Linked DNA regions of Peribacillus sp. FSL E2-0218. The protein of the gene in region 1 interacts with the protein of each later gene in a pairwise test. Links are inferred from orthologs where the notes say so. Each region holds a gene or a part of one and is shown on either strand. Other genes may lie near its edges. The genes, in order: MHI53_RS06815 and MHI53_RS14515.

Evidence for each region.
Region 2: the proteins of MHI53_RS06815 (region 1) and MHI53_RS14515 interact in binary tests that used the Escherichia coli proteins (3 or more experiments, as listed by UniProt). The link is inferred for Peribacillus sp. FSL E2-0218 from one-to-one orthologs.

The regions. Positions count from the first base shown.
Region 1 is NZ_CP150304.1:1,423,578-1,439,111, reverse strand. Bases 10,709-13,601 are described here. They hold MHI53_RS06815 (sulfate/molybdate ABC transporter ATP-binding protein), read right to left. Parts: upstream 12,741-13,601; coding sequence 11,676-12,740; downstream 10,709-11,675. Other genes in these bases: cysW (sulfate ABC transporter permease subunit CysW), read right to left, coding at 12,752-13,601; MHI53_RS06820 (hypothetical protein), read left to right, coding at 11,228-11,467; MHI53_RS06825 (NlpC/P60 family protein), read right to left, coding at 10,709-10,911. Also shown: MHI53_RS06890 (aldehyde dehydrogenase family protein), read left to right, coding at 1-498; MHI53_RS06880 (aminopeptidase), read left to right, coding at 1,019-2,251; MHI53_RS06875 (hypothetical protein), read left to right, coding at 2,597-2,764; cold shock protein CspC, read right to left, coding at 2,889-3,089; MHI53_RS06865 (hypothetical protein), read left to right, coding at 3,388-3,648; MHI53_RS06860 (YdcF family protein), read right to left, coding at 3,713-4,330; MHI53_RS06855 (serine hydrolase), read right to left, coding at 4,443-5,228; MHI53_RS06850 (YezD family protein), read right to left, coding at 5,400-5,567; MHI53_RS06845 (amino acid permease), read left to right, coding at 6,042-7,430; MHI53_RS06840 (aldose 1-epimerase), read right to left, coding at 7,465-8,442; MHI53_RS06835 (YxcD family protein), read right to left, coding at 8,602-8,901; MHI53_RS06830 (hypothetical protein), read right to left, coding at 8,889-9,335; more of MHI53_RS06825, read right to left, coding at 9,535-10,708; more of cysW, read right to left, coding at 13,602-13,636; sulfate ABC transporter permease subunit CysT, read right to left, coding at 13,648-14,487; MHI53_RS06800 (sulfate ABC transporter substrate-binding protein), read right to left, coding at 14,558-15,534. UniProt on the Escherichia coli protein: Part of the ABC transporter complex CysAWTP involved in sulfate/thiosulfate import. Responsible for energy coupling to the transport system.
Region 2 is NZ_CP150304.1:3,023,763-3,039,252, forward strand. What follows is about bases 6,308-9,156. They hold MHI53_RS14515 (glutamate-5-semialdehyde dehydrogenase), read right to left. Parts: upstream 8,432-9,156; coding sequence 7,184-8,431; downstream 6,308-7,183. Other genes in these bases: MHI53_RS14505 (DUF5392 family protein), read left to right, coding at 6,308-6,455; MHI53_RS14510 (general stress protein), read right to left, coding at 6,661-7,104; proB (glutamate 5-kinase), read right to left, coding at 8,471-9,156. In the rest of the region: MHI53_RS14475 (phytoene/squalene synthase family protein), read right to left, coding at 1-561; crtI (phytoene desaturase family protein), read right to left, coding at 573-2,111; MHI53_RS14485 (MerR family transcriptional regulator), read left to right, coding at 2,427-3,347; MHI53_RS14495 (endolytic transglycosylase MltG), read right to left, coding at 4,669-5,145; MHI53_RS14500 (hypothetical protein), read right to left, coding at 5,135-5,515; more of MHI53_RS14505, read left to right, coding at 6,009-6,307; more of proB, read right to left, coding at 9,157-9,559; hmpA (NO-inducible flavohemoprotein), read right to left, coding at 9,897-11,105; MHI53_RS14530 (Rrf2 family transcriptional regulator), read left to right, coding at 11,276-11,737; MHI53_RS14535 (HD-GYP domain-containing protein), read right to left, coding at 11,757-12,743; MHI53_RS14540 (zinc-finger domain-containing protein), read right to left, coding at 12,822-13,007; MHI53_RS14545 (ribonuclease H family protein), read right to left, coding at 13,004-13,684; MHI53_RS14550 (reverse transcriptase-like protein), read left to right, coding at 13,891-14,304; MHI53_RS14555 (DMT family transporter), read left to right, coding at 14,288-15,199; MHI53_RS14560 (DUF6123 family protein), read right to left, coding at 15,244-15,490. UniProt on the Escherichia coli protein: Catalyzes the NADPH-dependent reduction of L-glutamate 5-phosphate into L-glutamate 5-semialdehyde and phosphate. The product spontaneously undergoes cyclization to form 1-pyrroline-5-carboxylate.

The DNA.
Region 1 (15,534 bases):
GCAGGTCTAGATCCCAATACACAAATCGGACCGCTTGTTTCAGCGGAACAGCAAAACCGGGTAATGGGCTATATTGAAAAGGGGAAAAACGAAGGTGCTGAAGTTCTTGTCGGCGGCAATAAACCAGGTGAACAAGGCTACTTTGTCTCCCCTACCATTTTCGCTGGCGTTGAAGAGGAAATGACCATTGCCAAGGAAGAGATTTTCGGGCCGGTCATAGCCGCAATGCCATACGAGGATTTAGACGATGTCATCAATCGGGCAAATGCCAGTGAATATGGCTTGGCTGCCGGCTTATGGACAAGCGACTTGGCCAATGCCCACTATGTTGCCGGAAAACTCCGGGCCGGTACGGTTTGGGTGAACTGTTACAATGCATTTGACGCCGCTTCCCCATTCGGAGGCTACAAACAATCCGGAATCGGACGTGAAATGGGATCGTATGCACTTGAAAACTATTCCGAAGTCAAAAGTGTCTGGATCAATTTGAGTAAGTGAATTTCTTGATTCGGATTTAGAAAGGGGGTCCCAAAAGGGATCCTCTTTTCTTTATGCCAACAAAATCAAATGATTATATTATTTCGTTTATTCGAATCTTTTCAATAGTCTTTCCCTCTTTAGGTTTGATAAAATGAAAGATAGAAAAGGAGTTTTTTTCCTATGTATGATATTGCTAGTGTCGGCACATGGGACCGCTGGGGGATGTGCAGCCACCTTTTCGGGAAAACATGCTCCTTGATACCGATGCCAGCATAACCAGGAGGGCCTACGGGAAGCCGGCGATGGTGCCAGAGTGGCCATTAACCTCCTCAGTGAAATCAATGGTGAACGTTATGTGGACCATGATGTATTGAAAAAATGATCTTGCTCCTAAAAAACGGCTGATTGAATCTGACTTCCGCCAGTTTTCATGAACCCCTTGTGGGATTATTCCCCACAGAATGTCGTAAAAGTTTCTTTTTTTACTGACAAAAAGTACAATGATAAATGTAGAAAATGGAAAAGGGGTTTTGAAGTGATGAGTGACTTTCAAACGAATTTAGAAAAATACGCTGAACTTGCCGTCAAGGTAGGGGTTAATATCCAACCAGATCAAACGCTAGTCATCAACACTACGTTAGAAGGCGCAGAGCTTGTCCGTCTTATCGTAAAAAAGGCATATGAAAGCGGTGCCCGCAATGTCATCGTAAATTGGAATGACGATACCGTTTCACGTACCAAATTTGAAATGGCACCGGATGAGGTTTTCAATGAATATCCGAAATGGCGTGCAGAAGAAACGATTGAACTGGCCGAAAACGGAGCTGCTTATCTTTCCGTCATCTCTTCAAGCCCGGACCTATTGAAAGGTGTTCAGCCTGAAAGGATGGCCAACTTCCAAAAAGCATCAGGGACTGCCCTGAAGAAGTGGCGCCAATATATGCAATCCGATAAAGTAAGCTGGTCAATAGTCGCCGTCCCTTCAGAGGCCTGGGCCGCTAAAGTATTTCCTGAAGAAGCGGAAGGAACACGCGTCGCCAAGCTATGGGAAGCCATCTTCAAAGCAGTTCGCGTCGATGTGAAAGATCCCGTAGCTGCCTGGAAAAGCCATGATGACACCCTGCATGAAAAGGTTGATTATCTAAATGAAAAGCGTTACCAAAAATTGCATTATACAGCACCAGGAACGGATTTGACCATCGAATTGCCTGACAAGCACCTTTGGGTCGGCGCAGGAAGCGTCAATCAACATGGGCATGAGTTCATGGCCAACATGCCTACCGAAGAAGTATTTACCGTCCCATTAAAAACAGGCGTTAACGGCACGGTTTCAAGCACGAAACCACTTAGTTACAGCGGAAATATCATCGATAAATTTTCCGTGACTTTCAAAGAAGGACGGATCGTCGAAGTACAAGCCGAAGAAGGGGAAGAAATCCTAAAGCAATTGGTGGCAACGGATGAAGGTTCACATTATCTAGGCGAAGTGGCACTGGTTCCATTCAACTCACCTATTTCCCAATCCAATGTCTTATTCTTCAATACCCTATTCGATGAAAACGCATCAAACCATCTCGCCATCGGCAGCTCCTATGCGTTCTGTATTGAAGGCGGGAAAAACATGAGTCCAGAAGAACTTGCCGAAAATGGCCTGAATGAAAGCCTTGCACACGTTGATTTCATGATTGGCTCGGAGCACATGAACATCGACGGCATCAAACAGGACGGCACTTCGGAACCTGTCTTCCGTAATGGGGATTGGGCTTTTTAATTAACTCATTCCCAATTGCAACAGCCACGTGTTGCCTTAGAACAAGGTATACACGTGGCTGTTATTGTTTAATTGGAACGCTTCAGGCAATCATCTACATGGCCGGACTGTTTTCTGCTGAAGCAGCATCATTTGAGACAAAATCGCCCTATCGGAAACCTTTTATGTTAAACGAATATGAAGTTTTTCCCATACCCTGAAAAATATGAGCAGGAAATTGACGGCACTCATAAATCAAGCCTCGCCATTTCCGCCCTTGCCTTTACTTAAATGAATGTTTGGAATATCTTGGACACATTTTTTATATCCAAATATGTTATACTATTAGTAAAGAGGGTGCATAAATTGAAAAGCAATAAGTATAATACTGGCGAAACGGTAACCATTCAGGATACTGATGAATTAGTGACCATTAATAAATGGGCATATGTGAAAAATATGAAAAGATATTCTTATACTGTAAAAGAACATCCGACCACTTTTTTCTTTGAGGAAGAATTAAAAAAGGCCTAATAATGTCGTAAAACCCTACTCGGCTCAAGAGTGGGTTTTTTAATGCCTTTTTCTTTTTTCTCCATAATAAAAAACAGACCCCTATCAAGGGATCTGTTCATATAGGTTACGATTTAATTATAAATTAAGCTTTTTGAACGTTAGCAGCTTGAGCTCCACGAGCACCTTGCTCAACGTCGAAAGTTACTTTTTGACCTTCGTCTAAAGATTTGAAGCCTTCGCTTTGGATTGCTGAGAAATGTACGAATACGTCGTCTCCATTTTCACGCTCGATGAATCCAAAACCTTTTTCTGCGTTAAACCATTTTACTGTACCTTGTTCCATAATTTGTTGCCTCCTAGTGCATAACACACATTGTATTACTATTTTCAATCATTTGGAAAATAACTAGTATCCTCTTCCACAATCAAAAACAATTCTTTATTAGATTAACATGAAATGATTAAGATAGCAAATGATCCAATGATATTTTCAATGTGACCATAGGAAATCCATTGTTTATCCTTCATTATTAATTTTCTTTATTTTACCCACCATGATTCAGATGTGGAAGAACGGGTATATCAGAGTATATGAAAAAGTGCGAATAAACATACAAAATAACAACTTAGGAGGTCAAGCGATGAAATATTACAAAGTTTCCAATAGCGGGTTTGATAGTAAGGTCATCGTAGCCAATAGCGGGTATGAAGCCCTTGGGTATTATTTAATGGAAATTGATGATCAACTTGGCTTTGTTGATGATATTGATGTGGATGAAGTGGATGCCGATGAACGGGTCGAGATTTCCTATACAGGCTATCCCATTTATAAAACACTTCAGGAGATTTACCAAGAAAAAGAATTTTGGGAAGTGCCCCATGTTGTTATCGAAGTCGAATGAAAAAAAAGAAATTCCCACCCTTTTCTTGAAAGGGAAGGGAATTTGAGTTTTGACGAAGGAGAGTTCACGAACGTATCAACTCTGTCAAATAGTATTTCGTGATCGCCAGATATTCGCGGAAATATGATTTCGGCACGGATACTTTTGGTGTTTTTGCCGGTATTCCCTTTATATTCAGGCCTTCTTTGGTCGCTATTGCAACTGCCCGGTAAATATGAAAATCATTACTGACGATCACGCCGGTTGCTGCTTGATCAGGAATGAATTTTTTAGCGAACACTATATTCTCATAAGTTGTCGTCGATTTGTCTTCCATAATGATACGAGTCCCTTCAATCCCCTTTTCAATCAGCCCCCGCTGCATCGCTTGTGCTTCAGATATGTCCTCACCGGGGCCTTTGCCGCCGGATACGATGGCTACTGTCTGCTTATTCGCCAATAAGTACTCGGACGCTTTATCAATCCGATATTGTAAAGATAATGATGGAACGGAGCCTTTGACCCTTGCCCCAAGAATAATCAGGTAATCGGCCCCCTCAGGAATATCCTGGTGCTTGCTTTCCTGGATTTTCAGGTGCAGAAAGCCAAAATACACCATTACCAATACAGCAACGATTATGAATGATTTCACTGCCTTCTTCACCGCTTTTGACCGTTTCGATTCACGTTCGTTATACAACATGAATCCCCAAACCCTCCTATAAGACAGCGGCATCACCATGGAAAAGGGAGCCGTGCATATAAACTCCTCTCCCTTTTCCAAGATCGTGATACCCCGGCACAACAGCGACAATCTATTCCGCCACCATATGATCGTAAATCAGCTTGCCAATTTTGCTGATTACTTGCCGGCTTTCTTCCTCCGATTTCATATTTTCAGTAAGAACGGCCGCATAAACAGTTTGAGTCTCCGAGCGAATGATTGCACAATCATGGGAAACGCCCCGAATTCCGCCTGTTTTGCTTGCGACCTTCACTCCTCTGCCCATCAGTGATGGAAGTTTATCTCTTAATTGCTGATTGTCAAAAACGCGCAATATTCTTTCCTGGCTTTCTTTCGTTAAAAAGTCCCCTGTATGTATCGCTTTTAGGCAAGTAATCGTATCTTCCGCCGAAATCGTATTGTCCCGCCCCTCTTTTAATGCCTTAAAATCCTGCATTTTCCTTCCAAGGATGGTATGCTTCAAACCCAGCTCCTGGATGCATCGATTGATTTCATCAATTCCCAACAAGCTCATCATCATATTCGTCGCTGTATTGTCGGAAACCGTTATCATCAAGGTCAATAAGTCCTCAACCGTTAAAAATACTTTATTGGATAATGCATGCAGGACCCCCGATCCCCCAGTCACTGCATTCGGGGGTATGGTCACTGGTTGATTCAAATAGATGTTTTTTCGTTCACTTTGCCGATACCCTTCGATGATCATTGGTATTTTGATCAAACTTGCAGATTGAAACGAGTCTTCCTCTTGATAACCAATCATATCACCAAAACCAGATTCAATTTTATAAGCAATGTTGCCGTCAAATGCATCAACTAATGCCCATATATCATTTTCGATCATTTGTAATGTCATCGAATCCCTCTTCCTCCTTGTTTAACCAAACCCTCTAATGACGGTTCTATTCCCTAACTTATTCTACCATGTCAATTGCAGTACTTTCTTCTGCAATATTCCAATTTCTCTAAATTTATATATCAGAACGAAAAAAAGAGCTCTCGCATGAAAGCTCCCTAACACCGATATTCATCTAGCTTTTACAGCCCGGCCCTTTCCTAATGGGAACCGTTTCTTTTCAGTTGTATCCACCTGGGTGATTTCCCCATCGTGGACCGTTATGATCACGGATCCATATTGAAGAGATTCCAAACTTGAAATGATATGCCTGATTTTCAGTTCTTCTTTCTTTTCCATTTTATCTCCCCTTTACTACTGGTAATAAAGCTTCGGACATGCCTAATGTCAAAAAGAGATTCCCCTTTACCATGTTTTCTTGAGGAAAACGGTTTACCTATTTTACTTTCATTGATTTTTCGGAAATAAGAATAATCCGAACATAGCCCCTCCCTTGCACTTGAAAAACAAAAGGCACCCAGCATCTAATCAATTAGATGTAAGGGCGCCTTTAGTTGACTAATCGGCAATATTTAAAGGAATTTCCAAATACGAAGTTATAAAGCTTATTATTCTTACCAACTAACTTGGTATTAATTAATATAATCCAATCTCTTCCTTTTGTCAAGAACACAACGAAATTTTCTGATTAGTCCGTCTTTAACATTTTACTTATTTACCACTTTACCAAACTAAACTGTTTACGATATACTATATTAGTATAAGTTGTCGGAAATCAAACACACATTGCATTCAAGAAAGGTACGATTATATATGGTAAATAAAAAATGGGGTTTATTGATCTTAACCACTTTCGTAGTTGGAAATATGGTCGGCGGCGGAATCTTCATGCTACCTGCCCAATTAGCACAGGTATCCAGTCCATTAGGGGCAACATTGGCCTGGATCGTTACAGGACTTGGTGTATTCTTAATAGCGCTCGTATTCGGCAACTTGGCTGTCCGGAAACCGGAGTTGAAGGCAGGTCCTCAAAGCTATGCTCAATCATTGTTTAAATCCCCTGCAAAAGGAAGGATTTCAGGCTATAGCATGGCTTGGGGATATTGGGCGGCGAATTGGGCGGCGACAGCATCCGTCATCATTTCATTTGCTGGATATCTATCGACGTTTTTTCCTGTGATGCATAGTACGAAAGTGATTTATTCAGCGGGTTCCTTCCAACTGGAGCTTGGAAGAGCGCTGACATTTGCAGTATGTACCATCGTCCTTTGGGGGATTCAGGCAATCCTCGTAAGGAGCTTTAACAGCGCTGGTAAACTGAATCTTTTTGCTACGATTACAAAAGTGATCGGATTCTTGTTTTTCATCATCATCACGATATTCATCTTTGATTCTTCCAACCTAGGAAACGGCGGCGAATTTTATGATAAGGCAGGTACATCGATTTCTTTAGGTGCTCAAGTTAATGCTGCTGCGATTTCAGCTTTATGGGCCTTCATCGGGATTGAAGCGGCCGTCATGCTTTCAAACCGTGCCAAATCACAAACTGATGTAAAAAAAGCGACAATCATTGGTTTGCTTATCGCCGTTTCCATTTATATAGGCATCACTTTATTGACGATGGGTGCCATTTCACAAGAAGAACTGAAGGTTTCACAAAAACCGCTCGTAGACGCATTGCAATCGGTAGTCGGCTCAAGCGGCACCTATTTGATGGCCGCTCTTGCCGTCATCTCGCTATTGGGTTCTACGATCGGATGGATTGTCGTTGCATCTGAAGTTCCATACCAAGCAGCGAAATCAGATCTTTTTCCTGCCTATTTCGGCAAAGCGAACAAAAATGGCACTCCTGTCCGATCCATGACAATAACGAATATCATGACACAGATTTTCTTATTCTCGACCATTTCCGGTACGATTTTGGAAGCCTATAAATTCTCCATGATCGTCGCAACACTTGCCTACTTGATTCCTTATCTTGCATCGGTCCTGTATCAATTGAAGTTGGTCTTGACTGGGGAAACCTATGACATCATGAAGGGTTCAAGGGTTCGCGATGGGGCCATCACCATCCTAGCATTAGTGTACTCCATCTGGGTCGTCAAGACAGGCACAGCCGATATGCACACATTCATACTTGGCATTGCCCTCTACGTACTTGGACTGCTTCTATACCCGCTGTGGATGAGAAAAAAAGCATAACCGCAAACACCTTGGCTTCTGCCAGGGTGTTTTTTCATATCTCCTTCAACACCAGTTTCGTTTTCAGCAAAACTTTTTCCCCTGTTCCCAGATCCTTCACCCCGGTGAATCCAGCTGACAAATCAAGATTGGGTGCATTCGTTACCCATGTATAGGGTTCAGGGCATACGAACCCATCCTGATTGAACAATACCCAAAATTTATAATGATGGTCGACATGATAAATGACCTGCACGCCGGCCTCTTGATCCGTAAGTATGCATTCGTTATTCAGATTGCTTTCCTCATCATAGCTGAATATATCATCAAACAGCCGTCCTTCCAGGCAAAATCCATTTTGGATTTCTTTTTTATTGGCCGATTCCCCGATTTTACCAGTGGGCAAAGACCGTTCATTCAATTCCCAATGCTTGTTGACAGGAAGAGCTATGCGGCAATTCCCGATTTGGCTTTCCGCTCCAAAAGGAAAATTGAATACCGTATGATAACCGGCTCCCCAAGGAAAGGGTTCAAGGCCGTTATTGAGGATTTCCAATTGGACCTCCAATCCATCATCGATTAATATCAATGACATATTGACCACGATATCTTGCGGAAAGCTTTTTTTGAGATAAGGAAAATCCCGGCTAGAAAACTCAGTCTTGATGAGGACTTTATTCCCGATTACCTCCCTTTTGATGACGTTCCATGGCTTATCATGCAAAAATCCGTGGATGTGATTCGACTTCTCCCTTTCATTGATAGGGAACCTATAAGTTGTGTGCTTATAAGTAAATTGGCCATCTTCGATTCGGTTTGGCGGAAATAAAATGGGCATCCCGTATAATATCGGGAGTTTTTTATAGTCCTCAGAACAATCGGGGGTCCGCAGCACTTGAATATCCTTATGCTTGAGCTTCAATGAAAGAAGATTGCTTCCCAATGCTGGTACAAGTATTCCTTCCACATGTTCATTACCGAATTTCAGGGCCTCTTCCTTAATGAAAGTCGTATCTTCTATGTAACCTGTCACATACTCTCCCCCTTTGGCTTTCCCACATTTCCATCGTACTTCCACCAGCCTTTTTTTGCAACAAATGGAACGTAAACCCAGCAGTTTATCAATCTCTCACCTTTTTTCATAGAATTCTAAACCCATGAAAAAAAAGGATGCCTTTTCGGCACCCCTTTTTTATCTATTGCTTTCGCTTACCATGGCCACTATGCCTTCTTCATCATCCAGAACGAGTTCAATGCCGGAATAAGGATCTTTATTCAAATATTCATCAAGCCATAAACGAAGTGCTTCTATCAGATTGATGGTAATTAACACTTGTTTTCGCCCATCGACGAATGCTTCCGCCGAAAAGCCATAATCATCATCATACATCAATTCCACTTCTACTTCATTGGGTTGTACCTGCTTTTTACGAGCAATGTAAACGCAAACGGCATTGATGATATCTTGTTCCGATATCTTTAGCCTCTCCATGGATTTGGATCCTCTTTCTTCTTCTTATCTTTGAAATAAGTGAATATTTTACGGATTACAACCACTAATGCAATGATCGCTAACACATTGACCATTAGGCCAAGAATTGAACCAAGTGCTCCCATATTGGCAAATAGGCCACCGAACAGCAAGCCAGCCAACCCTCCGAGCATGATTCCCTTCATTAAACCGCCTTTAGCAAAAGAACTTCCCGTTTTCGTATTCGTTTTTGCTTTATTTGTAGTCGTCGCATCCGATTTGTTCGTTTGTTTATTTTGGAAATTAGAATTATTATTATTGTTGCTATTGAAGCTTCTTTTTCCTGATTTGTAGCCCCTTGCATCAACTGACTCCGAGTGGTCCTGGAATACATAAGAACCAACTGGCGAGAATGCTAGTGTAATCGTAAGTAATGCAGCCATTAATTTTTTCATCATGTTTTTTGCCTCCGTTTACTAGTATGGAATAATGCTTCCTTATTTGTTTTCCCGGATTCACTGAAAGTCCACATCACCTATCCTTGTTTTATCTTATAGTATTTACGTTCAATATCAAAATAAGTTTCATTTTTTTTGATATTTTATTAAAAAAAATAAGCAGGTGAGCCTCAGGCCCCCTGCTTATTAAAGAAGATTAGTTTACACGTACCACACGGCCGTTGAATTTATCCGCCCAATATCCGCTTGACATATTGGCGACTGCAACACCTGTAGAACTTTGCGAACCGATGAATTTGCCACCGCCGACATAGATGCCGACATGCCCATCCGTTTTATACGTATTGAAGAATACTAAATCCCCAGGCTGCATTTGGCTTTTAGAAACTTGAGTTCCCGCGCTTGTCAATGCTCCCGTACTTGCTGGAAGATTCACGCCCGCTTGTTTATAAGCCCATGCAACGAAACCTGAACAATCGAATAATCCGTTAGCAATATCGGATGCCGTTCTTCCGCCACCGAATTTATAAGTCGAGTTACCGATATATTTATAGCCTGCTGTAATGGCAGAGCCTGTATTTGCACTGCTTGGCTTGCTTACGTTTTCAGTTTTACTGGCTGCTGGCTTGCTGGCTGCAGGTTTGTCAGCAGAACTGCTCTTAGATGAATCAGAAGAAGAAGCTGGTTCTTTAGACGAACTTGATGATCCAGCGTTAGAAGAACTTGACGACGACGATTCTCCTTTAGATGATTCATCACTAGAAGAATTCACTTCTTGTGCAGCACGATCAAGATCTGCTTTCTCTGCTGCTTTACGCTCTTCTTCTTTTTTGATATTTTCACGAATCGATGCAATTTGTGCTTCAAGTCCAGCATCTTTATTCTCTAAAGCCTGTTTAAGGGCTTCTGCTTCCGATTCTTTCTTTTCACTCTTTGCCTTCATTTCGATCATTTCTTCTTTTTGGTCCTCAATCTGGGATTGCATGCCTTTAAGCTCTAATTCCATATCTTTCAGGTTTTGCAATTTTTTCTCTACAGACGCTTGTTTTTTCTCTAGGTCAGCTTTATCCGCTTCCTGCTCGCTAAGGATTTGCTGGTCAGCTTCCACGATCGTTGCCACTGCGCCAACACGGTTAACGAACTCACCAAAGCTTTTCGAACCTAAAACGACTTCCAGGTAATCAACGTCCCCGCCGCTCTCTTGGAATGAAACCGCACGTTCTTTCAAAACTTCCTCGCGTTTAGCGATTCTATCTTCCAAAGCTTTAATTTCTTTCTTTAGTGACTCTATCGCTTTTTCAGTATCTTTGATTTCTTGCTTCGTTTCTTTGATTTTCTCGTCATTTGCCTTCATTGCATTTTCAATCTGGGCAATTTGGGAAATCATTTTCGATTGTTCTTTTTTCAATTCCTTGATGACTTGCTCTGCTTCTGATATGTCCGATTGAATTCCTGTACGCTGTGATTGAATGTCTGAGATTGACTCGGCTTTCACTGACGGTAATGCAAAAGCGCTACCTAAACCGAGCATAATTGTCGTGTTCAATACGATAAGTTTTTTCTTCAAGCTCATTTCCCCTGCTTTCCTCCCCGTGCATTTCCATCGACCCACTTCTTTTTCTCTATGAAAAATCATCAGTCAAAATAAATAGCTGGGAACTCTTCTCTATTTTTTTTACTCATTATGTATTTTTCTATGGTTGTAACAATATGAAATATATTTCTGAAACTCTACTATGTTTTACCTAAGTCGTAGTATATCATCAGATTTTGTCAAATGCGTAATAACAATATTACAATTACATTTCATTTTTAACATAATACACGAAAATTCGACTTTTTCATGTGATAAAACGTCCATTATTTTACATAACGCAGTGTGGGTTTTGATGCAAGACTATTTATCTACTTCTTATAACCAAGGAACCAGTGACCATTGGCAGGTAGAAAACACGATAAAATCGGTGGACTTTTCACCTGCCATTCCTGAGAAACGAAAAGTCGGTTTCCTCTCTCCATTTGTCCAGAGGATCTGGGAAACGCCTCTTCACCTTTCGGCCTGCGGTGACTCCCTTGGCCATGTTTCCCCGCAAAAGTTGGCGCCTTTCCTTACAATCCTCTCGGCATGAATACTCTGCCTATAGTCTTCCAGGTTTTAGAATAGTAGGTTGTGGCGCCATGAATCGTTTGCTATGCAAATACGAGCCTCTCTTGTTCGTCTTCAATAAAAAATCGAGAAAGTTGGAAAACCGGAACCCGTCGCTACAGATACAGGATACAAATCAAAAAGGCTTCGGAAAGACAAGCTTTCCGAAACCTTCGTTTTTCGACATTTGCTTAAATTCCAGCCATATAGTCGACAAAGACTTTCAGCTCTTTTGGCCTGACAAACACTTTTGCGCCTTTTCTTAATCCAAGCTGAATATAATGCTCTTTGGTCAGCTCGACTTCAAGCGGTTCGTTCGTATCCTCGCGGATCACTTCGATGCGGACGATGGCTCCCATCGTATGAATATGATCGATGATGGAGGCTATCGAATCCTTTCCTGACGCTTCTGTTTCGATGATGAAATTATGCGCCCTCACATACCCTGTGCTGACGCCATCTTCACTGTCAGGCGCATTCATTTCCACATTCCCCGTTACCAATTTCCCTTGTTGGACGTTCCCCTTGAAAAGATTGACACTGCCAAGAAAATCATAAACAAATGGATTGATCGGGTGATCATATACTTCTTCGGGCGTTCCGACCTGTTCAATTTTCCCTTCATTCATGATGACCACCCTGTCGGCGACATCCATCGCTTCTTCTTGATCATGCGTCACGAACACACTCGTCACATTGAATTCATCATGAAGCCTTCTCAACCAGCGCCTGAGTTCTTTGCGAACCTTGGCATCCAATGCCCCAAATGGTTCATCAAGCAAAAGTATGTTAGGTTCGACCGCAAGGGCCCTTGCCAAAGCTACACGCTGGCGCTGGCCGCCGGATAGCTGGGATGGGTAACGATCTTTATATCCTTCCAACTTGACGAGCTGAAGCAACTCGATCACTTTTTGTTCAATCTCTTTTTTACCTGGTCTTATTTTTCTGGGGCGGACCTTTAAACCGTAAGCAATATTATCGAATATGGTCATATTGCGAAAAAGGGCATAATGCTGGAAGACGAAACCAACATTTCGATCCTTTACATGCTTATGTGTGTAATTTTCCTCATTGAATAGGATACTCCCATTCTCTGCCTGCTCAAGCCCCGCAATGATGCGCAATAATGATGTTTTCCCAGATCCGGATGGGCCAAGAAGAGCGATGAGTTCCCCGCTCTTAATTTCCAAATTGATGTTGGTAAGAGCTTGATATGATCCATAATATTTTGTAATGTTTTCAACGATGATGCTCATTTCTTCCCCTCCTAGCTCGCTTTTGTCGATTTGAAGTCCGTTTTCCATTCAATGAAGCTTTTGATGATCAAGGTGATGATGGCAAATATGGACATCAGGGATGCAACGGCAAACGCTGCTGAAAATTGATATTCATTGTATAAGATTTCAATATGAAGCGGCATCGTGTTCGTCATTCCCCTTATATGGCCGGATACGACCGATACCGCGCCGAATTCCCCTATCGTCCTTGCGTTGCACAGGATGACGCCATATAAAAGGCCCCATTTAATATTAGGAAGCGTGACATACCAAAAAGTCTTGAACCCTCCTGCACCAAGTGTCAATGATGCCTCTTCTTCGGAAGTTCCCTGGCTTTGCATGAGCGGGATCAACTCACGAGCAATGAACGGGAAAGTGATGAAAATGGAGGCGATGACTATCCCCGGTATCGAGAAGATCACTTTCAGGCCAAGCGTTTGCAGCACCGGACCAAGTGCCCCATGTAAGCCGAATAGAAGGACAAAAATCAAACCGGCGATGACAGGAGAGACCGAAAAAGGTAAATCTATCAGCGTTATCAGGAAGTTTTTCCCCTTAAAATCATATTTAGTTATCGTCCACGCAGCCACTACCCCAAAAACGGCATTGAGTGGCACCGTGATGAGGACGACGATCAATGTTAACTTGATTGCCGCCAATGAATCCGGATGGGCTATTGCCGCCAAATAAGCATCTGCTCCTTTTTCAAACGCCTTTACAAAAATGGCGATTAATGGGACGACTAAAAACAACGTCAAAAACAGCAAGACAATGGAAATAAGGATCCACTGTATTGATTTTGGCTCTTTTATTGCGTTTTTCGTGATCTTGACAGGTCCATTCGTTTTTGCAACAACTGAATGATCATGTTCCACTATGTCCCCTCCTACTTCCCTGAGTATCTTTTGCCTGTCCACCACTGCAGGACATTGATGGTGAACAAGATCAGAAATGTAATGACGAGCATCACTGCCGCTACCGCCGTGGCACCCTCATAATCATACTGTTCGAGCTTTGTCATGATGATCAGCGGCGAAATCTCCGTTTTAAATGGCATGTTTCCGGCAATGAAGACTACGGATCCATACTCTCCCAGCGCCCTTGCAAATGAAAGCGCAAAGCCAGTCAGAATCGCTGGAATCAGTTCGGGGAAAATTATTTTTATGAATGTTTGCATGCGATTCGCCCCAAGGGAAGCCGAGGCTTCTTCCATTCCTTTTTCGATATTCTCAAGCACTGGTTGAACCATCCGGACCACGAATGGAAGGCCGATGAATATGAGGGCTATGATGATCCCTGCAGGGGTGAATGCAATTTTAAAGCTAAAGAATTGGCCGATCCACCCATTCGGTGAATACAAGGTCGTCAAGGTTATCCCTGCGACAGCAGTCGGGAGGGCAAAAGGCAAATCAACCAATCCATCGATGATCCGTTTACCCGGAAACTCATAGCGAGTGAGCACCCATGCAATTAAAACACCAAAAACCGCGTTCACGAATGCCGCAGTTAACGCTGTCATAAAACTCAATTTATACGAGGCGACTACCCTTGGTTCTGTTATGGTCGCCCAGAACTCCTGTAATCCCATCGAAAACGTATTCAGAAAAACCATCGATAACGGGATCAAAACGATGATGGTAAGATACAGCAGCGTAAAACCCATCGTCAATCCAAAACCGGGTATGGTCCTTTTATTCTTCCGTTTTCCTTCTGTCATTATAGTCATCGTTTCGCCCCAGTTCTTTCTTATTGTGTATGAGGGAGAAGATGTGAACATACACCTTCTCCCTCATGGCTTATTTGGGTTGATAAATCTCGTCGAATGTACCGCCGTCATTGAAGTGTGTTTCTTGGGCTTTTTTCCATCCGCCAAACTTGCCATCCACCGTCACCATATCGATCTTGGCAAATTGGTCTTGATATTTGGCGAGAACCTTCTCATCCCTAGGACGATAGAAGTTTTTCGCGGCAATTTCCTGACCGGCATCTGTATAAAGGTATTTCAAATAGGCTTCAGCCACTTTTTTTGTTCCTTTTTTCTTGACCACTTCATCGACAACAGCTACTGGAGGCTCAGCTAGAATACTGATTGACGGATTGACGATTTCATATTTATCATCACCGAACTCCTTAAGCGTCAAATAGGCTTCATTCTCCCAAGCAATCAGGACGTCGCCGATTCCCCGCTCCACAAATGTGGTCGTAGCACCGCGTGCTCCAGAATCCAAAACCTCAACATTCTGATAAAGTTTCTTCATGAAATCCTTCACTTTTGCTTCGTCATTATCGTATTTCTTCTCGGCAAAAGCCCACGCAGCCAAGTAGTTCCACCTTGCTCCCCCGCTAGTCTTTGGATTTGGTGTAATGACCGATACATCCTTCTTGATTAAATCATCCCAATCTTTAATTCCTTTTGGATTATCTTTTTTCACCAAAAACACGATCGTTGATGTATATGGCGTCGAGTTTTCCGGTAAGCGTTTTTGCCAATCTTTCGCCAATAGGTTACTGGCTTCATGAATGGCATCAATATCATAAGCAAGTGCCAATGTTACGACATCCGCTTCCAAGCCATCGATGACAGCCCTGCCTTGTTTCCCGGAACCGCCATGGGATTGTTGAATCGTAACATCCTGACCGGACTCTTCTTTCCAATGCTTCGCAAACGCCTCATTGAATTCCTGATACAATTCCCGTGTCGGATCATATGACACATTCAATAGCTCAACCTTTTTCGATTTTCCGTCTCCCTCCGTTTTTTCCGACGAATTGC
Region 2 (15,490 bases), 1.6 Mb from region 1 along the record:
ATATATTCGGTTGTTTTTTCTATAGTCCTCCCCAACATCTCTCAATATATTAGTAATTTGCATAGCGACTCCAAGAGATATCGCTTGTTGGGTAAGATCTTGTTCCGATTCGGAAGCGATGATGGGCAAGAGCATTAAACCAACCGTTCCCGCTACGTAATAGCTATATTCCTCTACCTGGCTCATTGTTTGGGGAATGGTGAAATCAATATCCCTTCTCTGGCCTTTCAGCTGATCAAAGAAAGGCTGAATATCCATTTTATAACGGGTGAACACATCTCTTAAAGCCCTCCAAAGCGGGTGGTCCAGTTCCTTTTCGTCCTGGAATAAGCTTAACTCCTGATTAATGCGGTTCAACGCGTTGATTTTTTCTGACCTGGTCCCTCCCAGATCCACACTATCATCGGCAATTCTGCAAAAAGCATAGATGGCATAAACGGCGTTTGCTTTCTCCTTCGGTAAGCCTAAAAAAGCAAAATAGAAACTTTTAGAGTTCTGCTTGATGATGTCCTCGCAATACCGATAATCTTCATCCAATAGTGTTTGATCAGTCAATCTCATCGGCCGACCTCCTAGTTATTCCCTGCATGTACTGCCTGCTTACTGCCACGATCATCCAAAATCAGTTCTTCTGTAGCGATTTTAGCTGAAAGTAATACGATGGGCACTCCGGCACCAGGGTGCGTGCTGCTTCCAGTAAAATACAGATTTTCGCATTTTTTAGCTTTACTCTGCGGGCGAAGATGATTACTTTGTGCTAGGTTAGGACGTAAGCCGAAGCATGCACCGTTATAGGCATTGAATTTCGATTCAAAATCGGGCGGTGTCATATAGGATTCCGAAACAATTTCATTTTCAATATTTTCAAGACCTTCTATTTTTTTAAGAGCTTCGAACACTTTTGAACGGTAATGGCTTATCGTTTCATCATTCCATTCGTATTCGGAGGTTGATAGATCAGATACAGGAACTAGAATATATATCCCATCTTTTCCTTCAGGAGCCAATGATGGATCCATTTTAGAGCCGAGATAGACATAAAAGGATGGGTCATCTAGAAGCCGTCCATCAAAAATGTCGTTTAAGTTCTTCTCCAAACCTTCACTAAATACGAAATTATGGATCGTTTTTAAGGATTCATATTTTCGATCCATTCCCAAGTACATAATAAAACACGAACAAGAGTACTTCATGCTGTCAATTTTTTTATCTGTATACTTGCCTTTCGATTTCTTGTCTTTGACCAGATTTTTCATCGCATAGGGAAAGTCGGCATTACAAAGGACATAATCAGAATGAATTTCTTTATCATCCACTTTAATACCAAGGGCCTGCTGATTTTCAATGATTATTTCTTGAACACTCGCGTTATAGTGAACCATGCCGCCCAACTCCATAAACAGCCGTTCCATTGATTGGGCCATCGTATACATGCCACCCTTGATGAACCACACGCCATAGAGTAATTCAATCATCGGGATAATGGTATATAAGGAAGGTCCATTATATGGTGAAACACCTATGTATAAAGTTTGAAAACTAATCATCTGCTTAAGGCGTTCATTTTTCACATATTTTCCAATAAAATGATCGGCATTATCGAATGTCTTCAATTTCAACGCTTGACGAATCATGAAAGGATTATAGAAATCGGATGCGTGCCGGAATGGACGTTGAATAAAATGATTTTTTGCAACAATGAAACGTTCATAGATTTTTTGAAGATATTTCAAGAAACCTTCTGCATCTTTGTCACTAATGTCCTCCAAGGTTTTCATTAAATCGACTAAGTCTGAAGAAATTTCGTAAGTATCTTCCGCTTTGCTTCCAAAGAAAACGGAATACATCGGATCTAATTTCTCCATTGGGATATAATCATCCGGATTACGGCCTGCCAATTCGAAAATTTCCTGATAAAGCTCTGGCATCATGACTATACTTGGTCCTAAGTCGAATTTGTAACCATCCTTTTCAATTTTGTGCATTTTTCCACCGGGTATTGCTTCTTTTTCAAAAAGTTCCACCTGATACCCCGCATGCTGCAATCTAATCGCACTTGCCAACCCTGCTACTCCCGCTCCAACAACAATTACCTTCTTTTTATTAACCATGGTTTCCCCCAATGTCTTTTTCCATATCACTCATGTAATATTGCCAAATATTTTAATAAGCTTAAGAACTCCTGTAATGTTATTGAGTTAATTATTGCTAGGAAGTTGTTTAGTTGTCAACCGTTTTGTATAATGTTTTTATACAAACGTTATACAAACTTATTGTTTTTCTAAAAGCTGACACGTTCACTAGCGGAAATAAGGTTTTTTCTATGTACATTCGGCTCGTCGCCTTGTACAATGTTATAGGATTTTCATTATATGTTTGAACCGACAGATAATACCTAAAATATTTTGATATAAGGGATGAAAACTATGAACCATTCCTGTGGTGGCAAGTTTTATATAAAAGAGGTTTCTGCTCTTACAGGACTTTCCAAACAAGTGATTCGAAAATGGGAAGAAAGATATGATATCATACAGCCTGTTCGCCATGAGAATGGATACCGACTTTACAGCGAGGAAGATATCAACACTCTTTTAACTATTAAATCGCTTCAAAAAAAGGGATTTTCTATTAAACAAGCATCTAACCTGGCAAAAGAAAAGCTCGATACGATGGAAAACGCAACGGTTCAGGCGAAGACCGCTCTTGACACAGAACTGAATTATTATGTGATTCAGTTGATGGAAATAGGGTATACGTGTAACGAATTGGATTTACTGATCGTTCTAAAGCAGGCTTATCACTTTTACGGTTTGGAAAAATTTTTGACTTCTGTCGTCTCACCTTTTTTACAAGAAGTCGGAGATATGTGGGAAAGCGGCGAATGGGATGAATATCAGGAATCTGTTTCGAGTATGGTAGTCAAGGACTTCCTTGTGCAAATCCGCCGTAACTTTCAATACTCGGATAAAGCGGAATTAGTTTTAGGTGCTTGTCTTCCACATGAATACCATGAAATTCCTGTACACTATATTTTGTTACGGTTCATGTTAAGAGGGTGGAAAACGACACTGATCGGAGCTTCACCGGCTCCTGGGTCGATCCAATCACTAATAACACGGTTACAGCCCGTTAAAGTCCTGCTGTCTGCATCGACGACGCTTCCATTTGAAAAGGATCCTGATTTGCTTAGCACCCTGGATTTATTCGCTGCTGAAAATAAAGAAATCGAGTTTTATTTAGGAGGAGCGGGTGCAATGCAATACACTAAAGATAAAACGATCAATAATATTTGTGTTACCAACAGCATCGAAGAAATCTTACTTACGAAGCAAGGGAAGGGATCCTGAATTTCAGGTCAATGAAGGGTGAATTTAAACAAGTCAGCGAAAGGCTGATATTCATTGCGCATGGATGTCTTTGTTAATCATTTCACCCTTGATTCAAAAACGGGTACCGATATAACTCGACTCACAGGTCTATCCTGTCATGTTTGCTCAATCATAAAAGTGTCGCGATATAAAAAAACGACCATTTTTTAATGGTCGTTACAGACTATAGACAAACTCGATGATAATCGAGTTTGTCTATTTTTATGAGTTGTACTATGTAGCCGTGGATTTCCACTCCAGGCACTCGCTTATCCAGAGGCGGTCGGGGAGCCTCCTTGGCGCTTTGCGCCTACGGTGTCTCCCCTAGACGCGCTTTTCCCGCAGGAGTCTCGTACCTTACGTTCCAATCAACTTTGTTTAAATTCATAGGTAGAAGCCTTTTCCACCGGATAAATTTGATAAGAACGAAATCAAAGGAATAAAAGAAAGGACAACGGATTCTGAGAGTGGCTACTAGGTAAAAGATGAACGAACAAAACAGTTTGCCTATTCATTCCACGCGCTGCAGACCGCAACGGGTTTGTATTAGGAACGATTGTAACACCTGGAAATACACATGACAGGTTTTAGAGCCTCTTATTGATCAAGTGATTGAGAAAGTTGGAAACCCACAAGCTGTTGCCGCAAATGCCGCTTATAAAACACCGGCAATTACAAACTATCTATTTAACAAAGAATCATACCGGCTTTACCCTGTACACGTCCTCGAACAGAAGAGGGGTTCTTTCGCAAACATGACTAGGTATACGATGAACATTTTGATTGTTAGCTTTTAACGTACTCGACAACCAACGAATAAAGAGGGCTATCGTGAGTACAAATCTCCCCAATACACCTGTGCAACCTGCTCATCTTTATCACGATGTACAGACAACGAAATTCATCAGAAAGTGGTGACACAGCATATCTGGCAAACACATGTGGAAGGTCAGATCATCTGCGTCATCAACAAGATGGAAACCCTATCTATCCGAAACGTAAAGAAACGATTGAGCGTGTATTCGCAGAGGCAAAAGAAATGGTATGCGTTGGACTACTTTAAGGGGACTTAAAAAATTGTCGATGCAGGCGATGCTTACTTTCGCTGCCATGAATGTAAAGAAGATGGCCAATTGGACATGGAAAGGTCCAATACTGGCCTTACAAAGGGGACGAGCCCTGATCTCTAAAATTCAGGCGAACATTCCAAGATAATTTAAAAGGGGTTCGGAATTTATAATTCCGAACCCCTTTTGCCTACAAACTGAAACGACCATTTAAAAATGGTCGTTAATCCTTGTTATTTAAATATGATGGATATGATTTTTTCTGTCTTCATCTCACTGTCCACCTCATATGTTCCAGGGCGTAAACCGTTGGCCTTGCCTTTCTTTTCAACCTCTTTAGAAAATGCATTAGCATTTTTAATGACTTTTGCTTTTTGAAGGTCTTTCCCGACATCGATGCTTGTCGAACCTTTAGACACACGCAGGACTGTGCGGTAAACGATTTTTTCCTTCGGTTCTTTTTCTGTTTCTGCCGCTTTTGCCTCATCCATCTGTTTTTTAATGGATTCCGCTTCAGCAATCTGATCTTCCCATTCTTTTTCTGAATGAATGACATACCCTTTGCTCGTGAGGGAATCTTTCATTTCATCTTCAGAAAGTTTCTCCGAAGTGCCCGTAACTTCCCCTGGGCCAAAGAAGTATACTGCTCCGCACAGACCGGCAGCAACAATGAGGCCACCTGCAAAACTGCGCAATGATTTAGATGTCATTGGCAACGGTCCTCCTTTCATTCTTCGCTTTTATGTAAGGAGTAAGCAAGTTTTCAATCTCATTCTCTGGATGTTTTGTTTTCAATGCAATGCTTTCAGTTGAATAGCCCCGCTTATGTAAATCAAGGACTTCACGCAATAAGCTCCGTTTTTCCGAAGACAGAGCAAGAACGCCTGCCTCTTGTGCCGTAATTTCTGCATCTATCTCGATGTTCCTGATTTTTTCTTGTAATACACTCATTTCATCTCCAAATGAGCTGGCAAGCTGCTCCATTTGTTCGTCCACTTTTACGGAATCCTTTTTACTAAACGATAAAATGAACAGTAAAACTGCTGCACCAAACAAAATGACAAGAGCCCATTCCATCATTCTATGTCCCTCCTTAATCTTTGTATCTATTGTCTCGCTTTCTAATTATATATTGATTTGTCTCAAAACTCGATTTAAAAGAACAAAATACCACAATAGTCACATTTTTATGTAAAAAAAAGGCGCAATATGTCCATCACTCCCGATTCCTATTGATCAAATGGAAAATTCACCTTCCAGTTAAGGACTATTTTACCACATGTCCATACTTTTTGATAGCTAGGGAGGCCAGGTCTAATGTTGGCGCTACTTGTGAGCAATTTTTGATGCATGTTTAGAAACCTTACCGACCCTTGCTGATTTTTTCGCTTTTCAAGACGATCATGTCTTGCCTTCATCCAGGCAATCCTTCGAAAAGTAGATAAACATGACAAATACAGTTCAAAACGATAAGATATAGATATAAGGTTCCTTTTCCTGTTTCATAAAATAGGTAAAAATTATCCCATGTCATTCTTTTATCGGATGCATGCAAGATTATAAGGAGGAAACTATGAATATTAAACTAACGAATATACCGCGTTTCATGCAGGCCGAAATCGAACAGCTTCAAGCAAAGTTATCTCCTTTGTTGAAGAAAAATATGAAATATGGCTTTTTATCGACTGTGATGATCGGGTTTTCCGTCATCAATCTTTTTTTCCTTTTATTTAAGAACGAATCATTATCGACCTCGAATATTGCGCTAGGTATCTATGCATTGATTGGGGCAGTCGGGTTCGCTCTATTAAAAGAAAATAAACACAACCAAAAAGAAATTGCGAGAATGAGCCGGAATTATATGTTGGAGAGAATCAAAAAAAGCCGCTATGTAACGGATGCGCGGAAAAGTAATTATTATAAGAAGATGAATGAGCAGCCCCTATATGCCATGAATGTTTTTTTTGAGTTTCTTGCAGAAGAACAGCAAAGGAAGGATCAGTCCTTCCATAATGAATGATAAAGGCAAAAAAAAAGCCCCTTCTTGAACGATCAAGAAGGGGTCATTGCTGTTTGAAGGAAGCCGTCCGGAAGTCATCAACATTTGTCTTCACCATTAGGTGGAACTCGGTGGCCATCATCCTATCAAGCAATAGTAAGAGATTGAAAAAACTAACGCAAGCCCCTCATGAATTCACAAGGGGCTTTTATGTTTATGCGTGAATTCATTCACTTAATACGGGGTCTGCAATGACAAGGATCTTTCCTGCCTTGATATCTTCCACGTATTGATCGACGTCTTCTTCCTCCAATCCCATATCCAATAGTGGTTTCCTCAAGCCGCCTGCTCCTGAGGCTGCCCCGGCTGCCGCTCCCCCAAATGTAGCGAATATCGGCCCGGCTGCCAATATCGGTCCTATTCCCGGTACGGCCAATGCACTCATTCCAATCAATAGGCCAGTCAATCCGACAGCTCCGCCTGCTGCTGCACCAGCAACCAATCCATCTGTCCTTGTCGGGCTGACTTCTTCCGCTTCATTCGGCAATTTGTCAACGTTTTTTGCTATGATAGATATTTGATCGGAAGTATAACCTTGTTGCTTTAAGTTCTCCACTGCTTCAGTCGCTTTTTTTTCATTTTCATATATTGCTATAAACCTCTTGTCCATGGTATCTGCTCCTTTAAAAGTAATGTACTATACAATACCCTTACTAGAGCTTTTCTAACCTTCCAAGTAAAAATGAATGTCACTCGCGAATTTGCCCCTGTCCATAAATGAAGTATTTGCTCGAAGTCATCGCTGGCAAGCCCATTGGTCCACGCGCATGGAGCTTTTGTGTGGAAATGCCGATTTCTGCACCATAACCAAATTCGAAACCATCGGTAAAGCGGGTGGAGGCATTGTGATAAACAGCTGCTGCATCTACTTTATTTAAAAATATGGAAGCGTTTTGTTCAGCTTTCGTAAGGATCGCTTCGGAATGTTTCGTACCGTATTGGTTAATGTGCTCGATGGCTTCCGATACATCTTCGACAATTTTCACGCTGATTTTCAATGCTAAATATTCATTTGACCAATCTTCCTCCGTAGCAGCTTGCGCTTTCGGGAAAGCATGACAAACCTCATCATCCCCAAATATTTCTATTCCCGCATCATCGAGGAGCGTCAGCAAGCGTCCGCCATTTCCTTTAAACCAGTTTTCATGAATAAGAAGGCTCTCGATTGCATTGCACACGGATGGGCGCTGTGTTTTACCGTTTAATACAACGCGCTCGACCATGGCGATTTCTGCCGTTTCATCAATAAAGATATGGCAATTGCCTGCTCCTGTTTCAAGGACAGGAACAGTGGACTCCTTAATGACCGTTTCTATTAAATTCTTACCACCTCGGGGAATCAAAACATCTAAATACTCATTAAGATGGAAAAGCTCCTTTGCGGTTTCACGGCTTGTATCCTCGATTAACTGTACAGCTTCCACTGGAATATCCGTTTTCGCCAAGGCCTTATGGATGGAGGAGACCAATGCCATATTGGAATGTCTCGCTGATGAGCTTCCCCTTAACAGGACGGCATTCCCCGTTTTTAAAGCTAATGTAGCCGCATCGATGGTTACATTGGGCCTTGCTTCATAAATCATTCCAATAACACCGATTGGCACCCGCAGTTTTTTAATCAATAAGCCGTTTTCTTTTTCAATCGTCTCCAATGTTTCGCCGATAGGGTCTTTTAAATCCATTAAAAGCTTTATCGCAGCTGCCATATCATCAATGCGTGCATCGTTTAACATGATTCGATCCAATATTGATTCACTCAAGCCTTTTTTGCGGCCTTCTTCAAGATCTATTTGGTTTTCCGTTATCAGCGCTTCTTTATCGCTTACAAGTTGCTCAGCTATTTTCTCGAGTGCCTCGTTCTTCTTTTTTGTAGTCAATCCGATTAGCTGATAACTGGCCGCTTTCGCTGCCTTACCTTTCGCCGTCACTTCACTCATTTCAAATGCCCCCTTTTCCTGCTTTAGATTGATTTTGAGTTATGCTTTCACCCATTTATCACGGTGGATGACCTCGATGGAAGTGATCACAAGCTCGGTTGTCCGCTTGCCCATGGCCTGTTTCAATTCCTCATCGGAATAAAGAACCTCACCGCGGCCCAGCAATCCATTTGTGCCAAAGACTTCGACGACGTCCCCCTTGTTGAAAACGCCTGTTATTTCATAAATTCCAGCGGGCAATAGACTGCTTCCATTCGAAACCAATGCCCGTTCAGCGCCTTCATCAACGAATATTCTTCCGGAAACCTGAGAATGAAGGGATATCCATTGTTTGTTTTTCGTTACGGTTGTCAAGACATCATTGCCGATGTATGTGCCGTCCCCGGCGCCCTCGAGGATCTTGATGAGTTTTTCACGTCCCGCTCCAGACCCTATAAATACTTTCACCCCAAGTGAAAGTGCTGTCTGGGCTGCAATCAGCTTCGATTTCATCCCCCCTGTACCTACATTCGAGACTGCACCTTTTGCCATCTGCAATAAATCTTCCGTGACTTCGGAAAGCTTATCAAATCGCTTAGCCTCCGGGTTCGTATGCGGATTGGAATCATAGAGACCATTGATATCCGTTAAAATGATCAAGTGGTTGGCGTGTACCAGGCCGCTCACTAAGGCGGAGAGCATATCATTGTCACCAAAGGTCAGCTCTTCGACGGATACCGTATCATTTTCATTGATAATCGGCAGGATGCCGCGTTCAAGCAATTCCATCAGAGTAGCATAGGCATTCTTATATCTGGCTTTTTTCGAGAAATCCTTCCGTGTCAACAGAATCTGTGCCGGGACGATTCCAAACTGGCCCAACTGTTCCATATATGACTGAATCAGCAAACTTTGCCCAACAGCCGCAGCCGCTTGCTTTCCTTTAAGCGTCACAGGCCTGGTCGGATATCCAAGCTTACGAAATCCGGTCGCTACAGCACCGGATGAAACAAGGACCACTTCATGTCCGGCATTCCTTAAAGCTGCCACTGCCTGAATGTGATCGGAAAATTTGCTTTGATCGATTTCACCTTGTGAGTTGGTTAAAGAACTACTTCCTATCTTAACTACGATGCGTTTCTTTTCCATCGTTTCAGTCCTCCAATAAATATCTTAGCCATGAAAAAAAGCCCTTTTCATCCTCGATATAAGGACGAAAAGGGCTGCTCTCCGTGGTACCACCTTCATTGAACGCAAGTTTCATGCATTCCACTTTGCCTGATAACGCCAGGATTTGCGCCTATGTTTTGCATAGGACTCAAGAAGCAGGTTCTGCGCTTTCCTGTCACGGGCCTTCCAGCAATCGACGCCGCTCTCTGTCACAGTCATATCTCGCATACTAATCTTCTCTCAACGTTCATGGTTTTAATATAGTATGCAAAATTATCTTCTTGATGTCAATAACATTCCTTGCACTACAGACTTCTTATAGTGCCATGGCAGGACCGAAGAACTCATAGTGAATGTTTTCAGGTTCGACCCCTAACTCCTTCAGGCAAGTGATGAGCCCTTTCATGAAAGGGACAGGGCCACAAATATAATAGTCAGCTTCATGCTTTACATGGAGGCTCAATAATTCCTTATCGATATACCCATCCTTCACATAATTTTGCAGCTGCTTATCTTGCTCATCCGGATTTTTATACACGAACGATAATTGATAGCTCACGAGTTTCTGTGCTAGGTCTGTCAGTTCGCCTCTAAACGGCTGCACTTTTCCGTTATCGGCTGCATGAATGAAGTGTACATCACGTTCGGGTGTTTGATCGGCCACTGCATGCACCATGCTCATGAAAGGGGTTATCCCGACGCCGCCGGCGAGGAAGACGACAGGTGTCCTTTTTTCCAGGTCGATGGTGAAATGGCCCGCAGGAACGGTTAAGTCAAGACTGTCCCCCACCTGGATGGAATCGTGCAGGTAGTTCGAGACTCTGCCATCCGGAGAGCTTCCCTGCCTCTCTTTTTTGACGGAAATCCGGAAGTGGTCTTTTCCAGCGGCATTCGACAAACTATATTGCCGATTGAAAAGATAGCGTTCACCAGGTATCGCGATCCGGACGGTTACATATTGGCCAGGAAGGAAGGATGGAATTACAGCACCATCTGCCGGTTTTAAATAAAAGGATGTGATTACATCACTTTCCGGCACTTTTTTGACGACTGTGAATGATTTGAAGTCTGCCCAGCCCCCTTCTTGTTCCGAAGCTTGATCGTACATTTCCTTTTCGATGCTAGTGAAGACTCCGGCGATGATACCATAGGCATCCCCCCAGGCTTGGAGGATCTCCTCTGTAGCTGCTTCCTGTAATACTTCCTTGATTGCCGCCAATAAATATTCCCCGACGATGGGATAATGCTCAGGCTTGACGGCAAGGCTTCTGTGTTTTTGCGCAATTTGCTTGACCACTGGCAAGATCGATTCTAGTTGATCGATATTTTTGGCTGCTGCCAAAACTGTGTTGGCAAGTGCATGTTGCTGCCGTCCTTTCTTCTGATTGGCATGATTGAAAATATTCAATAATTCCGGATGTGCTTCAAAAAGATTTTTGTAGAATACGGTTGTGATGGTTGTACCATGCACCTCTAATACCGGCACTGTGGATTTAATAATATCGATGGTTTTCTGGGATAGCATAAATAAACCCCTTCTCATAAACAAGTATTTTGAATACATGTTTATATTAGAACGGAACGAACTGAAAAGCAATATATTTCATACATCTTTTCAGTCGCTAAAGTTTGATGTTTATAAATTGTTCACATTTATGATATAGTCAAATGGGGATAGAATGTGAGGCGATAGACATGAGGTTGACGAGTTATTCCGATTACTCACTTAGAGTGTTGATTTACCTGGCTTCCCACGACCAAAGCAAATTATCAAATATAAAAGAGATTTCGGAAGTTTATCAACTATCCAAAAATCATTTGATGAAGATCGTCCATAATTTAGGTAAATTAGGCTATATCGAGACGATACGTGGTAGAAATGGCGGTTTTCGCCTGGCAAAACCGCCTGCAGAAATAAACGTCGGGGAAATTGTAAGGAAAACCGAAGAGGATTTTTATTTGGTGGAATGTTTTAAAGATCACGGCAACTGTATCATTTCTCCTGTCTGTTCATTGAAATTTGCCCTAAATAATGCTCTGGATGCTTTCCTACAGGTCCTCGATCAATATACGATTGCAGACTTCATTGAGAATAAAGTGATGCTCAAAGCCTATTTCGATTCTGTTAAACAGCATGACGAAGGGACCGATTCTTAAAGATCGGTCCCTTTTTTCACTAACCAATGATCCGTTCGATCCTGCATTCCTCTTCCATTCTCAAGTCTTTGATTCCTGTTTCCGTATTCAACAAAACTTTAAGTGGGTCGTATGGATTGATCATGATGATCGTCCCGGTTTGCTGATTGGTCAGCAACACTTCTTTTCCTACCAAGGTAGACATTAGTTGAGATATAAACCCAAGCAGGAATTCCGGGTTGAGTTTATCGAACATATCACGGTTCATTTGCTCAATCACCTTATGGAATGGCATGGCCTGATGATATACACGGTTGGATGACATCGCATGGAATACATCGGCTATCGCCACGATTTTCGAATGAGGATGAATATCATTTGCCCTCAGTCTTAATGGATAGCCATTCCCATCTTCCCGTTCATGATGCTGAAGGGCGGATAATGCAACCGACGGAGGCAAGCCGGGGATATCTTTAAGTAATTCATACCCATGGATTGTATGACGCTTCATTTCCTCATACTCTGCAGCAGTCAATTTTCCCCGTTTTTCCAATACACTCTCGGGAATCTTTGTTTTTCCAACATCATGCAAGGTGGCGGCCAGAGTCAGGGTTGAAAGATTTTCTTTGGAAAATCCAAGCTTCCTCCCTATGTAAGTGGCAATGATCCCAACACCGATATTATGGCTGTATGTGTACTCACTGCTCGCTTTCAATCGTTCGAAAAGGTAATGAATATCCGGATTTTTTGCAGCTTCCAAAATGACAGGTGCAATATGCGCTTGAATTGCCTGGACCGTTTCAAGCTGCATATTGCCATTGTTGCGTATTTCGTGAAAAAGACCTTTCAGTTGAACGGAGGCTTGATTGATTTTTTTATTGATTTCCACTTTTGAAAGTGCTTGATGTTCATTCAAGGTCGCTCCGTAATTTTCGGCTTTTTTCAATTTTGCCATCATGAAGTCAATTTCCGGAATGGTAAGAGGCGGAAACGATTTATCATTCAGCTTCCCTTTTCTATTTTTCAAGGCTCTCACACTTTTCTCTATTTTTTACCTATAATACCATATCCTTGGTGATCCTGCAGGATATTATGTGGCCTAATTTTACAAATGTCCTTTAAGTTCGTTGCCTAACTTCTTTAGCTTTTCTCCAACGGTACATTCGGTAATACAGAACTGGTGGGCGTAAGTACGCCCCTTTTCTTTTCGGAAATGTTTTCTCAAAAAGCAATCCTGGCAGAATGAAGTCAGAACATCTTCGACTTCTTCATAAATTTTTTTCCTATTCATTGTGGATATGGCTCCTTTGACCCTGCAATTTCGGATTTGCTGAAAATGGCTTTTCCCTCAAGAGCAAGGGTTGCCAGACGATCGGCTTCCTGATTGTCCTTCCGCGCAATTGGCCTATAAACCGGTATGATCTTTAGCTTATCAAGCTTCGCTTCAATGCGGTCCAGCCATTTATTCAGGCTTTCTTCCATACATGGCCATTCACCTGAAAGTTGCTTCAAGACAACAAGCGAATCCCCTTTGAAAACACAGCTCTGGTGATGGACCCCTAGTTCATCGAGTTGCCTGAGGGCTTCATGAAAAGCGGCATATTCCGCTTCATTATTGGATTCCAATTGCTCCAGTTTTAAATTGGCGCGTAATCGCCAGAACTTTTTGCCCTGGCGAAAGTAAATGGCCACACCGATTCCAGCGAGGCCTTCTTGCTTTTGATATCCCCCATCAAAAAAAACCGACACATCTTGTGGTTCTTCCTCCACTTCAGTCAAAAGTCTCTTTAACTCCTTCTTCGTCCATACTGTGTCGAATTCATCCTTAAATTCGACTTCCTTCAGCCTTCCTGCTTTTTCAAGATCTTCCGTAATGACGAGCGCAGTACCGGCTTCAAGCCAATCCGATACGAAAGCGGCAGATGGCTTTTTGGAGGCTTGATAGGTCCATTGCATAATTACCTTCAAAGGTTTCCAGCTCCTTATCATTTCAATATTCATGCGGACGATCGTTCAATTTCCTACCTGTTTTTCGAATACCATTTATACTATAATGTAAGGGAGTTCATGCATCCTTACTATTATAGTCCCCATATTAGCCTGAAATTCTCTGTTTCAATCTTATTTTTCATTCACCAAATCATTGCTAGCTTATACAGAGGGAGGAGTACATCATGATTGAAGTATATATCGATGGTGCCAGCGCAGGTAATCCTGGGCCAAGCGGCGCTGGTGTCTTCATAAATAATAACGGTGTCATCGAGCGGCATTCCATTCCGCTCGGAGTAATGGAGAATCACGAAGCGGAATACCATGCACTAATTAAAGCATTGGAAATTTGTGTTGCCAATAAATATGATGTCGTTTCATTTCGAACGGATTCCCAAGCCATTAACCAGGCCATTGAAAAGGAATATGCAAAAAAAAAATATGCCATATTGCTTGAACGGGCGCTTAAGCTCTCGGCCAATCTTGAATTATTTTTCATGAAATGGATACCTAGTATCGAAAATAAATCCGCTGATGAATTGGCTAGACGGGCCATTCGCTTAAATCAGAATGAGGAAGTTCATGAACAAGACTGCTGATCTTTCATTATTATTCGTTGTATTCATCTGGGGAGTTACGTTTGTCATGGTCCAAAACGCTCTGTCGTTTCTTGAACCATTCACGTTTAATGCCGTCCGTTTTTTGATGGCCGTTGGTTTCTTGCTCATCCCTTATTTACTTACCATTCACAAAAGGCAAAAAACAGGCATTAAAGGTCTTTTATTAGCAGGAATTCACATTGGGGTTTGGCTTTTTCTAGGGTATGGGTTCCAAACGATAGGACTGAATTACACGACTCCTGCAAAGACAGGCTTCATAACGGGATTGAGTGTCGTCATGGTCCCCGTCTTTTCGCTTCTCCTTTTAAAGCATAAGCTTTCCCTTCGTACCCTTATAGGCGTCGGTGCCGCTACTGCCGGGCTTTACTTCATGACCTTGGCTGACCGATCGACCATGAATATCGGTGATTTACTGGTATTTTTATGCGCGATAAGTTTTGCGATGCAAATCATCACTACAGCCAGGTACGCCAAAAGCATGCCTGCGTTACCGTTGACGCTGATCCAGCTTTCAACAGTTTCATTATTATCCTTTGCGTCAGCCTTCATTTTCAACGAAGATCATTCCGTCATGTTCAGGCCATCTGTCATGCTGCAGAAAGACGTGTGGACTGCTTTATTGGTGACGGCAGCACTTGCCACTGCATTCGCTTTTTTTGCCCAAACTTACTTCCAGGCTTATACCACACCGACCAGGGTTGCATTGATCTTTTCAATGGAACCGGTTTTTGCAGCGTTATCCTCTTACATTTTGATAGGGGAAAAATTGACTTCCGCTTCCCTCATCGGCTGTGCACTCATTTTCTTGGGAATGATACTTGCTGAATTGCCAACAAGGCGGAAAAAAACGAAGATCGCGCAGGAAATTTCCTGACGCTACATAAAATAAATCGGACTTCTACCTAAAGGGAGTCCGATTTATTTTAACAGCCCCTGTTCCATTGCGAACGATATCGCACCGTTACGGGTTTCAATGCCATTTTGTTTCAAGTTTTCCAAAAATGAGATATAAAAGCTGCCGTCAAAATTCTTCTGGACCTTTAAAGTCAGCTCTATTGCAGCATTGACTAAAATATCACTGGCGTCTGTATAGCGCTTGCCAAAATAAATAAAGCCAATGGCATCATTGCCAAAAGTGAATCCCTTTCCTTCCAAAAAACGAACG